Regions from separate parts of the Micromonospora sp. LZ37 genome, predicted to be linked through region 2. Evidence: riboswitches for the same ligand, from Rfam matches in the RefSeq annotation. Region 2 holds a riboswitch; the other holds the start of a gene.
What was found. Region 2 has a riboswitch for cobalamin ahead of AC5L3Z_RS16085 (hypothetical protein). Riboswitches for the same ligand answer to the same signal wherever they lie in the genome.

Region 1 (7,613 bases), on a different contig from region 2:
ATCCGCACCGGCGTCAAGGCCGAGCGGGTCAGCCACGACGGGTCGACGTTCACGGTGCGATCCGGGGACGACACGTTCACCGCCGCGCGACTGCTCGTGGTGACCGGCCGCAAGGCGCAGCTCGACGAGTTGGGCCTGGAGACGGTCGGCCTGGACGCCTCCCACCGCTACCTGCCGGTCGACGACCGGATGGTGGTGGCGGACGGGATCTGGGCGGTCGGCGACGTGACCGGCGAGGGCGCCTTCACCCACATCGCCATGTACCAGGCGGCCATCGTGATCGCCGACGTGCTCGACCACGCCCGGCACGCCAAGGGCACCGTGGACGCCAGCGGCACCGCCAGCGTGGTGGGTGGCGCGATGGGCGCGGCCAGCGCGGTCGGCGGTGCGACGGCCGCGGCCGGGTCAGGTGGCGCGGCCGGCACCGTCCCGCGCGCCGACTACCGGGCGTTGCCCCGGGTCACCTTCACCGACCCGGAGGTGGGCGCGGTCGGCCTCACCGAGTTCCAGGCCCGGCAGCGGGGCATCAACGTGCAGGTCGGGTTCGCGCCGCTGACGACGTCCGCCCGGGGCTGGATCCACAAGGCGGGCAACGAGGGCTTCATCAAGCTGATCGCCGACGCCGACCAGGGCGTGCTGGTCGGCGCCACGTCGGCCGGTCCGGCCGGCGGTGAGGTGCTGTCCGGGCTGGTGGTGGCGGTGCACGCGGCCGTCCCGCTCAGCCAGCTCCGGCACATGATCTACGCGTACCCGACCTTCCACCGGGCCATCGAGGACGCCCTGCGCAACCTGCGCTGACGGCGCCGCTCAGCTGCCGTGGCGGCCGGCGCCCGCCGCGAACCGGGCCGCGCCGGCCGCCGCGTCCGCCGCCAGGGAGTCCATCCCGTACGCCAGCTCGGTGGCGAGTGCCTCCGGCTCGGTGCGGCCGGCGGCCGCCAGCACCGAGGCGCGGTCGTTGCGCAGGCAGGTCTGCGGGTGCCGGGCGATCTCGGCGGCCAGCCGCTCGGCCGCCGTCCGGGCCTCACCCGGCGGGACCAGCCGGTTGACCAGACCCATCGCGTACGCCTCCTCGGCGGGGACCGGACGGCCGGTGAGGATCAGGTCCATCGCCCGGCTCTGCCCGATCAGCCGGGGCAGGCGCACCGTTCCGCCGTCGATCAGCGGTACGCCCCAGCGCCGGCAGAACACCCCGAACGTCGCGTCGGTTTCGGCGACCCGCAGGTCGCACCAGAGCGCCAGCTCCAGGCCGCCGGCCACGGCGTACCCGGAGATCGCGGCGATGACCGGCTTGGAGAGCGCCATCCGGGTGGGGCCCATCGGGCCGTCGCCGTCCGGTTCGACGCGGTTGCCGCTGGCGGTGCCGATCGCCTTGAGGTCGGCGCCGGAGCAGAACGTCCCGCCGGCGCCCCAGAGCACGGCGACCGCGGCGTCCGGGTCCGCGTCGAAGGCGCGGAACGCGTCGGCGAGGGCCCGCGCGGTCGGCCCGTCGACGGCGTTGCGAGACGCCGCCCGGTCGAGGATGACCGTGGTCACCGGTCCGTCGTGCGCGACGTGTACGGCCATCGGGACAGCATGCCCTCCGGCGGCGCCGGCACGCCAGGGGCGGCCGGCGCCGTCCGGGTCACCGGCCGCAGGCGGTGTCCAGTGCCTTGAGGGTCGGGTCCAGGTCCGGCGCCTCCACCTTGGTGGCGTCCGGGCCGGTCAGTCGCTTCTCGATCGCGCCGGCCAGGTTCTCCACCGCCCCGCGCACCTGCGGGTCGGCGGCCCGGGCGGCCTCCTTGCGCAGCCCCTCCGCCAGCTCGGTGTAGTGGGCGCGGACCTTGGCGCCGGCCTCCTTGGCGCTGACCGGCTTGTCGATGGCCGCGATGGCGTCGTCCGCCATCCCGACGAAGTGCTCCTTGGACACCGCGAGCGCGGCGTCGCAGACCTGCTTGCTGTTCGCGGCGACGTCGACCGTGGGGCTGGGCGCGGTGCTCGCCGACGACGCGGCGGCAGCGGGCTTCTTCTCCTCCGTCGGCTGGCAGCCGGCCACGACGCCGGCGGCGACGACCAGCGTCAGGACGGTACGGACGACGCGGGCACGGTTGTTCATGGTGGTTCCCCCGTGTTGGTGTGCGACCCCGGCGGTCGGATCGGCCTCGGGGTCCCGCCACTGTAGGGGGTGGTAGCCCCGGTGCGCATGCCCGTTCCGCCGTGCCGGGCCGCTAGCATCGCCGATGGCAATGATCATGCGAGGTGCCCCGCGGGCGCGGGGAGAATCGGGAAGCCGGTGCGAATCCGGCACGGGCCCGCCGCGGTGACCGGGGAGCCACCGTCCACGCGCGAGCAGCGCAGCCACTGGCCGTACGGCTGGGAAGGCGGACGGTCAGGCGTCGATCCGGGAGTCCGAAGACCGGCCTCGCGTCGACCGCCCACCCCGCCGGGAGTGGGCCGAGCGCAGCGGGAGCCTGCCATGGACCTGTACACCGCAATCCACCGTCGCCGGGACGTCCGGGCCCAGTTCACCGGGGAACCGGTGCCGGACGAGACCCTGCACCGCGTCCTCGACGCCGCGCACGCCGCGCCCAGCGTCGGCTACTCCCAGCCGTGGGACTTCATCCTGGTCCGGGACGCGGGGCTCCGCCGCCGCTTCCACGCGCACGTGCGGGACGAGCGGGACGTCTTCGCCGCCACCCTCTCCGGCGAGGCCGCCGACCGGTTCGCCCGCATCAAGATCGACGGGGTGCTGGAGTCGACCCTGTCGATCGTGGTGACCTACGACCCGACCCGGGGCGGCCCGGCCGTGCTCGGTCGGCACGCCATCGCCGACGCCGGCCTCTACTCGGTCTGCCTGGCCATCCAGAACCTCTGGCTCGCGGCCACCGCCGAAGGGCTCGGCGTCGGCTGGGTCTCCTTCTACCGGGAGCCGTTCCTGGCCGGGCTGCTCGGCATTCCCCCGGGCATCCGGCCGGTGGCCTGGCTCTGCGTCGGCCCGGTGACGCACCTGGAGGAGGTGCCGGACCTGGCCCGGCACGGCTGGCGGCAGAAGCGCCCCCTGGCCGAGGCCCTGCACACCGACCGGTGGTCGGGCGGTCGCTGACCCACGCTGCCGGGGCCGCGCCGTCGGCCCCGGGTCGGGGCGTCGGCGAAATGGTTCGCGCCGGCTACAACCTGGACGGCGGCCGACCCCGTCAGTGGGGTGGAATCGTTTACGGACGGGGTGGGTGGATGCGGGCTGACCTGGAACAGGAGTACGTCGAGTACGTCACGTCGCGGCTGCCGGCGCTGCGCCGCATCGCCTGTCAGCTGACCGGGGACGCGCACCGTGGCGACGACCTGGTCCAGACGGCCGTCACCCGGCTCTACGTCGGCTGGCGGCGGGCCCGCGAGGCGGACAACGTCGACGCGTACGTCCGCACCGTGCTGGTCCGGGTCTTCCTCGACGAGAAGCGCCGGCTCTGGTCCCGGGTCCGCCTGGTCGGCACGCCACCCGAGCCGGCGCCCGCCCCGACCGCCGACGCGGTGGAGGACCGGGAGCTGCTGCACGCCGCGCTCGCCCAGGTGCCGCCCCGGCAGCGGGCCGTGCTGGTCCTGCGCTTCCTGCACGACCGGCCGGTGGACGAGGTGGCCGCCACCCTCGGCTGCACCGCCGGCACGGTCAAGAGCCAGACCTCGCACGGCCTGGCGAGCCTGCGCCGGCTGCTCGGCACGGCCACCTACGCGACCACCGGAGAGGGGAAGTGATGGAGGAGAAGCTGCTGGCACCGCTGCGGGACGTGCCGCTCCCGCCGACCGCCGTGGACCTGCACCGGGCCGTACGCGACGGGCGCCGGCAGGTGCGACGGCGGCGGATCGCCGTCGCGGCCGCCGCCGGGCTGGCCGTGGTCGCCGTCCTGGCCGCCGCCCCCGCGCTCCTCGGCGGGACCGGCCGGCCGGAACCCGTCGGGCCCGCCGTCACGCCGCCGTCCACCCCGTCCGCCGTGCCCATGCCGGCCCGCGCCCCGGCCGCCTTCACCCCTTCCCGGCAGTACGCCGAGTTCGGCTGGCTCCCCGCCGGCCTGACCGAACGGACCGTCCGGACCGGCACCGACCAGCTCGCGCTGCTCGCCTCAGCGCCCCAGACGTCACCCCGGCCGGCCCGGGCTGCGGCTACGGCCGAACTGCGGATCGTTTCAGCCGGCCGGGACATCACTCTCGGCGCCGACCAGCAGATCGCGGTGGCCGCCGGCCGGGCGGGCACCGCCGGGCTGACGCAGGCCGAGCCGGTCAACGGCCGGACCGCCCGGTGGAACGCCAACGCCACCGTCGAGCCCCGGTCCGCCGCGCTGCGCTGGGAGTACGCCCCGGGAGCCTGGGCCGAGGTGATTGTGCGGCACCTGCCGGAGAGCGCCGGCGACCCGCACGCCGCCGCCCGGCGGATCGCCCTCGACGTCCGCTACGCCGTGGACCGGCCGATCCGGCTGCCGGTGCGGTTCGACGCGCCGCCCGCCGGCCTGAAGCCGATGGCGTATGTGGTCAGCGTGCGGTCGAGCGGGAGTTGGAACGTCGAGCTGTCCTACGGCGCCGGCAGGCGGACGAAGTACGGGGACTGGCCGCTCGCCGTGCTGATCCTGCCCCGCAAGTCGACGACCGGCGACAAAGGGGTGATCGGTGACCCCACCTCCCGGATCGACGGCCACCCCGCCCGCCGGAGCTCCTCTCTGGACGGCGGCGCGAGCCTCCAGGTCTACGGGGTCCAGGGCCTCTACGTCGAGATGAGCGCGCACGACAAGGCGACCCTGCGCCGGCTCGGCGGCAACCTGGACGGCTTGTTCCGCAGCGCCACGTTCCAGCCCAGGGTGGCGGACTGGCGCTGAGTGGACCGGGCGGCGGAATTCGTACCCGCCGCCCGGTTTGCGACCGGAGCTGCCGGGAAGTCGGGGAAGGTGCGAGCGCTGATGAACAAGATCGAGCAGAACGCCGCGCTGGACCCGGCCGGTGACCGGCTCCAGCGGGCCGTCCAGTCGACGCTGCGCGGGCAGCGGGTCCGCGACCTGCTGCACGGGGTCTGGCTGGGCCATCCGCTGCACCCGGCGATGGTGCAGGTGCCGGTGGGCGCGTGGATCAGCGCCGCCGTGCTGGATCTGCTGCCCGGTCAGCGGCGGGCGGCGACCACCCTGGTCGGCCTCGGTACGGTGAGCGCACTCCCGGCCGCCGTCGCCGGGCTGAACGACTGGGCCGCCCTGGCCCGGGACCAGCGCCGGGTGGGGCTGGTGCACGCCGCCTCCAACTCGGTCGCGCTGGTGTTCTACGCCAGCTCGCTCGCCGCCCGGCTGCGCGGCCGGCACGGCATCGGGCGGGCGCTGGCGTACCTGGGGTTGAGCGCCGCCAGCGCCGGGGCGTACATCGGCGGGCACCTGGCGTACAAGCAGGGCGCGCAGGTCAGCCAGAGCATCTCCGAGCTGCACCGGATGTCCGACGAGTGGAAGGCGATCGCCGACCTGGCGACGCTGCCGCAGCGCGAGCTGCTCACCCGCGAGGTGGACGACGTCTCGGTGATCCTCTACCGGCACGGTGACGAGGTCACCGTGATGCTGGAGCGCTGCCCGCACCAGAGCGGCCCGCTCGGCGAGGGCGAGGTCCAGGAGATCGGCGGGCACGCGTGCGTGGTCTGCCCGTGGCACGGCTCCGCGTTCCGCCTCAACGGCGGCGAGGTCGTGCACGGCCCGTCCGCCAACGACCAGCAGATCCTGCCCACCCGCGTGGTCGACGGGGTGCTCCAGACCAAGCTGCCCTGACCGGCTCCCGGCGCCCCGGGCCCGACACCAAGATCACGCTCGAACCAGGAAAGAGTGGCCTCCACGCGACGGGAGGCCACTCTTTCCTGGCAACAGCACGATCATGAACGAGGCGTGCGGGCGTCAGTCGCGCCGGTGGCGGCCGGTGATCAACTCGCGGGCGGCGGTGACCCGGGCCGGGCGGCGCCGCAGCCCGAGCACCGCGCCGATCTGCGCCCCGACGATGCTGGCGACGGCGAGCACGGCCGAGACGGCCAGCGGTCGGTTCATCCCGTCCTCGCCGCCGGCCCGGGCCGCCCCGGCGCTCATCGCCGGGGGCTGACCCGCCGGTCGTTCCACCCGCGGCTTGACCGTCTGCGGCGCGGGCTGCTGCCCGGCGTCGGTCGGTCCGGCCTTGCCAGGAGTGGACGGGCCGGCCTTCCCCGGGGTGGACGGGCCCGCCTTCCCGGGCGTTGCCGGGCCGGCCGGCGCCTTGCCCGGCGTGGTCGGGGTGACCGTCCGGGGGTGCGGGGACGGCTTGCGAGGCGTCTCGGGCCGGATCACCAGCCGGCCGGCCGCGTGCTCCCGGGCACCCCCGTCCCGCGCCTGCGGGGGCAGCTTCAGCAGCTGACCCGGACGGATCTCGTCCGCGTCACGCAGCCGGTTCAGCTTCGCCACGTCCCGGTAGCGGTCGAAGTCGTCGAGGTACCGCTCGGCCACCTCGCCCAGGTAGTCACCCTTGGCGACCCGGTAGACCGGGGGGGCGGTCGCCGGCTGCGGCCGGCCCGTCTCTGCGGTGGTGGCGGCCCCCGGCAGAGCCGTCCCGGCGGTGGTGGCGACCTGCGGCAGGGCCGCCGCCGGCCGCGCGTTCGCCGCCGCCGCGCTGGCCGAGGCGGGCTGGATCATCGCCGCCGCGCCGGCCGGGGCGGGCTGGGCCACCGCCGCCGCAGCGCTCGCCGCCGGGCTGACGGCGAGGATCAGCGCGACCGAACCGACCAGTGCCGCCGCCGCCCGCTGCTGCCGGCGCATCCCGGGCAGCCGCGGCGCGGGCCGCCGCGCCGCCTGCGCCCCCAGCTCCACGAGTACGGAGAAGGCGAACGTCGCCCAGCCGACCCAGCCGACCACCGCCAGCGCCCGCAGGAAGAGCTGCCCGTCGTCCCGGCTGGTCAGCGCGGTGCCGACCTCGGACAGGGTGGGTAGCTGGTCCGGCAGCGGATTGCCGGCGAAGGCGAGCAGCGCCACCGGCGCCCCGGCCAGCAGCGCGACCAGGACGACCAGCGAGCCGAAGCCGGTGAGCAGCTGTCCGGTGCGCCGGGCGGCGGAACCCCGCGGTGTGGTCATGGCGGCCTTCCCTTCCTACGGTCTGTCGGTCAGTGCGCGTGCGGTGGCCGTACCGGAGACGGTGACGGTGCGGTCCATGCCGAAGAGGCCGAGCATGTGCCGGCGGTAGACGACGGTCACCCGGACGGTGATCTGCTTCTCGTCGGCCACCACGGGGAAGGTCACCCGGTAGCCGGTGACGTCGGCGTTGTCGTCGAGGTACTGGGCGACGGCGGCGCGGGCGCCCGACTCGTCGATCACCTTGGGGCGGCCCTCGATCGCCGCCGCCCGGTCGATCACCTGGCCGCCGCTGCGGGCCGCCTCGGCGGCGAGGTCGTCGGCCCGTTGGAGGGTGCGCAGCTGACCCGCCCCGTCGTACGCGACGCCGATGATCATCAGCACGCCGAGCATGGTGACGGCCAGGAAGAGACTGACCCGGCCCTCGTCACGAGGGCGGCGGGCGGTCATCGCCGGCTCCGGTAGCGGTCCAGCGGGGAGGCGAAGGTCGCCTCGACGCGCTTCGTCCCCGACCAGCCCGACAGCCCCGGGAAGCGGATG
Region 2 (7,613 bases):
CTGCCCACCGGCGCGCCGCCGCCGGGGCCGCCGCCCCGGCTCACCGCGCCGGACCTCGACCGGCTCGCCGCCGGGACCGCCGAGGTGCTGGACCGCTGGCTCACCACCGGCCGGGACCGCAGCCTCGCCCGCTACGCCTGCCTGCTGGAGGCCGTGCACCGCCCCGAGCTGCGGCGGATCCTCGCCCACGGCACCGTGCTGCGCGAGCAGGCCCGCGCGCTGCTGGCCGGCGCCGGGGCCGCGGACCCGCGCCGGCAGGGCGACCAGTTCGTCGCGTTCGTCGACGGGCTGCTCTTCGACCGCCTGGTCGGCGCCGGGGCGTTGAGCGCGCCGACCCCGGGCACCCCGGAGAGCCGGGAGGACCTGCGGACCGCCGTCCGCGCCCTGCTGCGCGCCTTTACCGGCAGCTGAGGGCCCCGCGAGGCGGCGGTCGGTCAGCCGACGAGGACCCGCGCGCGGTGCTCGCGCGGACTGACCCCGCGGACCCGGCGGAAGGCGGTGCTCACCGCGGCGACCGGGGTAAGGATTGGCACCGGCTTGTGGTCGTGACGGACGTGTGTGATCGTCGCCGAGGACGTCGTACCCCGGGAAGGACCGTGCCACTGTGAGCCCCGCTGTCATCGACCAGAGCGCCGCCGCCGTACCCCGGGCGGTGCTCGCCGCCCGCAACGGCGTCGCGGTGGTCTTCGCCCTCAACGGCCTCGCCGTGGCCTCCTGGTTCGGCCGGGTCCCCGCGGTCCGCGAGGCGCTCGGGCTCAGCGCCGGCCGGCTCGGCCTGCTGCTGCTCGCCATGTCCGCCGGCGCGGTGCTCGCGCTGACCACCGCCGGGCTCGCCGCCCAGCGCCTCGGCGCCGCCCGCACGGTGGTGCTGGCCACGGTGCTGGTCGCGGGCGGGCTGGCCGGGGCGGGGGTGGCCGCCGGACTGGCCGGCTCGCTGGTCGGCGTGGCGGTGTGCCTGTTCGCCCTCGGCTACGGCTCCGGCACCTGTGACGTGGCGATGAACGTCGAGGGCGCCGCCGTGGAGAAGCGGTTGGGGCGTACCGTCATGCCCCGGTTCCACGCGGCCTGGAGTCTCGGCTCGGTCGCCGGCGCGGCGCTCGGCGCCGGCGCCGCCCGGGTCGGCCTGTCGGTCGACGCCCACCTGGTGGTGGTGGCCGTGGTGGTACTCGGCGGCACCCTGCTCGGCGCCCGGGCCTTCCTGCCCGTGCGGCCCGCCGCGCACGCCGGCGACACCCCGGCCGCCCGGCGCGGCGGCCTGCTCGCCGCCTGGCGCGAGCCGCGCACCCTGCTCATCGGCGTGCTGGTGCTGATCATGGCGTTCGCCGAGGGCAGCGCCAACGACTGGCTCGCGGTCGCCTTCGTCGACGGGTACGGCGTCAGCGAGGCCGCCGGCGCGGCGGTCTTCGGTGTCTTCGTCACCGGCATGACCATCGGGCGCACCGCCGGCACCGTCGCCATCGACCGGTGGGGACGCGTGCCCGTCCTGCTCGTCACGATCCTGCTCGCCGTGGTCGGCGCGACCGTGGCGGTGCTCTCCGGTTCCGGGCCGGTCGCCATCGCCGGGGTGCTGCTCTGGGGCTTCGGCACCTCGCTGGGCTTCCCGGTCGGGATGAGCGCCGCCGCCGACGAGGAGGACCGGGCCCCGGCCCGGGTCAGCGTGGTGGCGGCGATCGCCTACACGTCGTTCCTGGCCGGACCGCCGCTGCTCGGCCTGCTCGGTGACCGGGTGGGAACCCTGCAGGCGCTGCTGGTGGTGCCCGTGCTGCTGCTGGCGACCCTGGCGCTGGTGCCGGCCACCCGCCCACCGGCGAACCCCTCCCGCACATAGAAGTTAACAGCGACGGGCCGGCCGCGGTATCGGGCGCGCGACCGACCGCGCCGGCCCACCGCCGTGGCTAGGGTCGCCGGATGCCTACTCACGAGATCACCGCGGTCGCCGCGGGCACCTGGACCCTCGGCGGCCGGACCGTGCGCCGGATGGGCTTCGGCACCATGCGGATCACCGCAGACCCCGACGCCGACCGCGCGATCCGCGTCCTGCGCCGAGCCGTGGAACTGGGGGTGGACCACCTCGACACCGCCGCCTTCTACGTCTCACCGGGCGGCACGCTGAAGGTGGGCAGCGGCCCCGCCCGGTACGCGCCGGGGCTGATCCGCGCCGCGCTCGCGCCGTACCCCGACGACCTGCTCATCGCCACCAAGGTCGGTTTCGCGTACGACCCGGCCACCGGCCTGCGCGAGGAGATGACCCCGGCGGGGCTGCGCGCCCAGGTGGAGGAGAACCTGCGCCGGCTCGGCCGGGACCACCTCGACCTGGTTAACCTGCGGATCGTCAAGCGGCCCGGCCGGGACTCGGTGGCGGAGGGCTTCGCCGCCCTCGCCGCGCTGCGAGAGGCCGGGCTGATCCGGCACCTCGGCCTCTCCAACGTCCGCCTCGACCACCTCGACGAGGCGCAGGCGATCGCCCCGGTCGTCTGCGTGCAGAACAGCTACGCCCTGGACAACCGGGGCGACCAGGACGCCCTGCTGCGCGAGTGCGGGGCGCGCGGCATCGCGTACGTGCCCTTCTTCGCCCTCGCCGGCGCGCGGCGGGAGGCGGGCGCGGCGACGGACCACCCGGCGGCCGTGCACGCCGTCGCCCGCGCGCACGGCGCCACCCCGCACCAGGTACGCCTCGCCTGGACGCTGCACCAGGGGCCGCACGTGCTGGCCATCCCCGGCACCGGCGACCCGGAGCACGTGGCCCAGAACGTGGCGGCCGGCGGGCTGCGGCTCACCGCCGGGGAGTTGGCCGCGCTCGGCTGACCCGGTCAGGTGGCGCTCACCCTCCTCGCAGTCCGTTGCCAGGAACCGGTGGTGCACTGGAGGTCACGTGGAGGAGAGGGAGTGCGCAGATGGGCTGGCTCAGCCGGCGGTCCCGGACCGCCGACCCGACCCCGACCAAACTCGACCGGGAGGCGACCCGCGACGACCTGGCCGCGCTGGAGCACTTCGTGACCAGCAGGCAGGGCGTCGAGTTCTATCTCGAACCGGAGACCACCGCCACCGACACCACCGTGGTGGCGATCGCCCACGACGGGGAGTGGATCCGCCGCCGGACCGGCTCGCCGCAGGTGGCCGGGAAGCTGGCGCGCCGGCACGCGGTGCCGCTCTACGAGGCCATGAAGACCGGCTATCCGCAGCGGATGCGGGAGTGGAACCGGGCCCACCCGGAACGCCGGCTGCGCTGACTGGCCCGACCCCGACCTGGGCTCAGGCTTCGACTGCGGCGCGGGCCTCGTCGAGGGTCATCGGGTCGGTGTGGCTCGCGACGTACCAGTGGTGGTCGGGGTCGAGCAGCCGGCGGACCAGCGCCAGGTCGGGGCCGTCGCCGGGCCCGCGCAGGTGCGCCGGTGGCGGGTAGAAGCAGTCGCCGAGCAGCATCACCGCCGAGTCTGGCACCAGCACCACGGTGGAGTCGGGGGCGTGCCCGCCGCCCACGTGCCGCAGTCGGACACCGGTGGGCAGCGTCAGTTCGTCGGTGAAGGTCCGGGTCGGCGGCAGCACTGTGAAGTCGTCCCAGGAGTCCATCGCCAGAGCGCGGGCCCGGAAGCTGGGTCCGAGCCGCGGGTTCGCGCGGACCTGCTCGCGCAGGTAGCGGTGGCTCCACGGGCGGGCCGCCTCGTCCCGCAGCAGCCGCTCCCCGGCGACGTGCCCGACGATCTCCACTCCCGGCCAGGCGCAGGCGCCCCAGACGTGGTCCCAGTGGTGGTGGGTGTAGACCAGCCAGCGCGGTTCGGGCAGCCCGGACATCGTGAGGGCGGCCCGGATCTCCCGGGCGTGCCCCGGGCTGTGGCCCGCGTCGACCAGCACGCTGCCCCGCTCGTCGGTGATCAACGCCACGGCCGGCTGCACGTTGTCGGGCTCCGGGTCACCCGGGAAGATCCAGACCCGGCCGGCGAGCTGGTGGAAGGTCATCTCGGTGGTGCCCCCGATTCCTACCGATCGTCGGTCGACGTTGGCTCCTCGTCGGCCGATCGTAGGCGCTCGACCCGCCCAACGGCTGCCCCACCTGCGGCGTCGGCCCCCGGACGCCTCCGTCGGCCCCTTTGCTCTGCCGCCCCGGAGGCAACGGTGGAGCGCTCCCGGTGTCGCCTCGGCGGCAGCAGAGCAAAGGGGGGTGCGCATCGAGTACGGACATTGTCCGAACTGGTCGAACGGCCGTCAGCGATCGGTGGCGCCCGATCGATGCCGGCCCTGGGCGGGGCCGGGGCCGGCGTTGACCGCGCGCCGAGGGGTGTGGCAGCATTCGCGGCCTGACGGCAGTGAAGGAAGCCGGTGCGATTCCGGCGCGGTCCCGCCACTGTCACCGGGGAGCGATCCCCCCTCGTGAGTCACGGCCGTGTGTCTGCGGTTGGAAGGCCGGGGGTGAGCGTCGATCTGGGAGCCAGGATACTTCGGCCGTCGGAGCTACCCCAGGGCGTGGACACCCGAGGAGGACCCGATGACGCGCAGCGTCTCCACCGTCGACGAGATCCGTCGCATCCCCACCGAGCAGGGCAGCGCGCCCATGGTCGGTCACCCCGCCGCACCGACCACCGGCCGCACCGCCGTGCCGGTGCCCGGTAGCGCCGCCGCGCCCGGAGCCGGCCGCCGCGCCGCCTCCTCCGGCCGCCGCGCTGCCCGCCTCGCCGTTCACCGCTGAGTCCCGCGCCGCGCCGCCCGCGCCCGCCGGCAGCCCGCCGGTGACCCGGTCGGCGACTCGTCGTACCCGCTGAACCGCGCCCACCCCGCATCGCCCGGCCGCCCTCGCGGCGACCCGGGTGTCACTCTCCGGAGCCTTTCGTGCGCATCCTGTTGCTCTCCACCGCCGACACCGACCTCCTCGCCGCCCGCGCCAGCGCCGCCGACTACCGGCTGGCCAACCCCGCCCGGGTCGGCGTGGACGCCGTGCCGGCGCTGCTCGACGGCGTCGACCTCGCCGTCGTACGCCTGCTCGGAGGCCGCCAGGCGTGGCCCGACGGCCTCGCCGCGGTGCTCGCCTCCGGCGTGCCCACGGTCGTGCTGGGCGGCGAGGCGGTGCCCGACGCGGAGCTGATGGCGGCCTCCACGGTGGCCTCCGGGGTGGTCACCGAGGCGCTGCGCTACCTGGTCGAGGGGGGCCCGGAGAACCTCGCCGAGCTGGCCCGGTTCCTCTCCGACACGGTGCTGCTCACCGGCGAGGGCTTCGCGCCGCCCGCCCCCACCCCGGCGTACGGGATCCACGGCGACCACCCGACGCGGACCGGCCGCCCCACCGTCGGGATCGTCTTCTACCGGGCGCACGCGCTGGCCGGGAACACCGGCTTCGTCGACACCCTCGCCGAGGCGGTGACCGCCGCCGGCGGCGACCCGCTGCCCATCTTCTGCGGCTCGCTGCGCGGGCTCGCCCCCGGTGACGGGCCGCTCGACCTCTTCGCCCGCTGCGACGCCCTGGTGGTGACCGTCCTCGCCGCCGGTGGCGCCGTCGCCGCCGTCGCCTCCGGCGGGGGCGACGCCGACGCCTGGGACGTCGGCGCGCTGGCCGCCCTGGACGTGCCCGTCATCCAGGCGCTCTGCCTGACCAGCACCCGGGAGCAGTGGGCGGGCAGCGACGCCGGCCTCTCCCCGTTGGACGCCGCGATGCAGGTGGCCATCCCCGAGTTCGACGGCCGGATCGTCACCGTGCCGTTCTCGTTCAAGCGGATCGACGCCGACGGGCTCTCCGGCTACGTCGCCGACCCGGAGCGGGCCGCCCGGGTGGCCGGCATCGCCGTCCGGCAGGCCCGGCTGCGGCACGTGCCGAACGCCGAGAAGCGGCTCGCGGTGGTGCTCAGCTCCTACCCGACGAAGCACTCCCGGGTCGGCAACGCGGTCGGCCTGGACACCCCCGCCTCGGCGGTGCGCCTGCTCGCCGCCCTCGCCGACGCCGGATGGGACCTGGGCGACGACCCGGTGCCCACCGACGGCGACGCGCTGATCCACGCGCTGATCGCCGCCGGCGGGCACGACGTCGAGTGGCTCACCCCCGAACAGCTCGCCGCCGCCGAGGCGCGCCTGCCCGGCCGGACCTACCGACGCTGGTTCGCCCGGGTGCCGACGCCGCTGCGGGACCGGATGCTGGCGCACTGGGGGGAGCCGCCCGGCCAGCTCTACACCGACGGCGGGGACGTCGTCCTCGCCGGGCTGCGCTTCGGCAACGTGGTGCTGCTGATCCAGCCGCCGCGCGGTTTCGGGGAGAACCCGATCGCGATCTACCACGACCCCGACCTGCCGCCCAGCCACCACTACCTCGCCGCGTACCGGTGGCTCGCCGAGCCGGTGGCCGACGGCGGCTTCGGCGCGGACGCCGTGGTGCACCTGGGCAAGCACGGCACCCTGGAATGGCTGCCCGGCAAGGGCCTCGGGCTGGCCGCCGACTGCGCCCCCGACGCGGTCCTCGGTGACCTCCCGCTGGTCTACCCGTTCATCGTCAACGACCCCGGCGAGGGTACCCAGGCCAAGCGCCGCGCCCACGCCGTCGTCGTCGACCACCTCGTGCCGCCGATGGCCCGCGCCGAGACCTACGGCGACCTGGCCCGGCTGGAGCAACTGCTCGACGAGTACGCCACCGTGCAGGCGCTCGACCCGGCCAAGGTGCCGACCGTGCAGGCGCAGATCTGGGCGCTGGTCCGCGCCGCCGAGCTGCACCACGACCTGCACACCGAGGACATGCCCGCCGCCGACGAGTTCGACGACTTCGTGCTCCACCTCGATGGCTACCTCTGCGAGGTCAAGGACGTCCAGATCCGCGACGGGCTGCACATCCTCGCCGAGGCGCCCAGCGGGCCGGCCCGGGTCAACCTGGTGCTCGCCGTGCTGCGCGCCCCGCAGGTCTGGGGCGGCGCCCGTATCCTGCCCGGCCTGCGCCAGGCGATCGCCGCCGCGTACGGGCTGGACGAGCAGGCGCTCCTCGGCTCGCCGGGCGAGCGGATCGCGGTGCCGGCGGCGCTGACCGAGGCGGTGGACGGGCCGGCCGCGACCGCCGCCGACGCCGTCGACCTGATCGAGGCGCTGGCCCGCCGGGCGGTGGTCGGCATGGAGACCCTCGGCTGGGACGCCGACAAGGCCGGAGCCGTCATCGAGGAGGTCGCCGGCCGGGACATCCCCGACGCGGCGGCGGTGCTGCGCTTCGCCGCCGAGGAGGTGGTGCCCCGGCTGGACCGGACCACCGACGAGATCGACCGGGTGGTGGGCGCGCTCGACGGACGGTTCGTGCCGCCCGGGCCGTCCGGCTCACCCACCCGGGGCCTGGTCAACGTGCTTCCCACCGGCCGCAACTTCTACTCCGTGGACCCGAAGGCCATCCCCAGCCGCAACGCCTGGGACGTCGGGGTGGCGCTGGCGGACTCGCTACTGGCCCGGCACCTCGCCGACACCGGCGAGTACCCCCGCTCGGTCGGGCTGACCGTCTGGGGCACCAGCGCCATGCGGACCCAGGGCGACGACATCGCCGAGGTCCTGGCGCTGCTCGGCTGCCGCCCGGTCTGGGACGACCGGTCCCGCCGGGTCACCGGCGTCGAGGTGGTGCCCCCCGCCGAGCTGGGCCGACCCCGGGTCGACGTCACGGTCCGCAT

Region 1: another riboswitch for cobalamin. It lies ahead of bluB (5,6-dimethylbenzimidazole synthase); the one in region 2 lies ahead of AC5L3Z_RS16085 (hypothetical protein).

The regions. Positions count from the first base shown of each region.
Region 1 covers NZ_JCADBL010000004.1:103,047-110,659, reverse strand. Annotated here, with positions in the region: gene AC5L3Z_RS10615 (dihydrolipoyl dehydrogenase family protein) at 1-798, shown strand, start outside; gene AC5L3Z_RS10610 (crotonase/enoyl-CoA hydratase family protein) at 808-1,563, opposite strand; gene AC5L3Z_RS10605 (hypothetical protein) at 1,622-2,092, opposite strand; cobalamin riboswitch at 2,217-2,415, shown strand; gene bluB (5,6-dimethylbenzimidazole synthase) at 2,453-3,079, shown strand; gene AC5L3Z_RS10595 (SigE family RNA polymerase sigma factor) at 3,208-3,723, shown strand; gene AC5L3Z_RS10590 (hypothetical protein) at 3,723-4,835, shown strand; gene AC5L3Z_RS10585 (Rieske (2Fe-2S) protein) at 4,917-5,756, shown strand; gene AC5L3Z_RS10580 (LysM peptidoglycan-binding domain-containing protein) at 5,880-7,076, opposite strand; gene AC5L3Z_RS10575 (hypothetical protein) at 7,092-7,523, opposite strand; gene AC5L3Z_RS10570 (TadE/TadG family type IV pilus assembly protein) at 7,520-7,613, opposite strand, start outside.
Region 2 covers NZ_JCADBL010000007.1:44,657-52,269, forward strand. Annotated here, with positions in the region: gene AC5L3Z_RS16060 (TetR/AcrR family transcriptional regulator) at 1-411, shown strand, start outside; gene AC5L3Z_RS16065 (MFS transporter) at 605-1,828, shown strand; gene AC5L3Z_RS16070 (aldo/keto reductase) at 1,909-2,805, shown strand; gene AC5L3Z_RS16075 (hypothetical protein) at 2,895-3,230, shown strand; gene AC5L3Z_RS16080 (MBL fold metallo-hydrolase) at 3,253-3,957, opposite strand; cobalamin riboswitch at 4,308-4,437, shown strand; gene AC5L3Z_RS16085 (hypothetical protein) at 4,484-4,684, shown strand; gene cobN (cobaltochelatase subunit CobN) at 4,825-7,613, shown strand, end outside.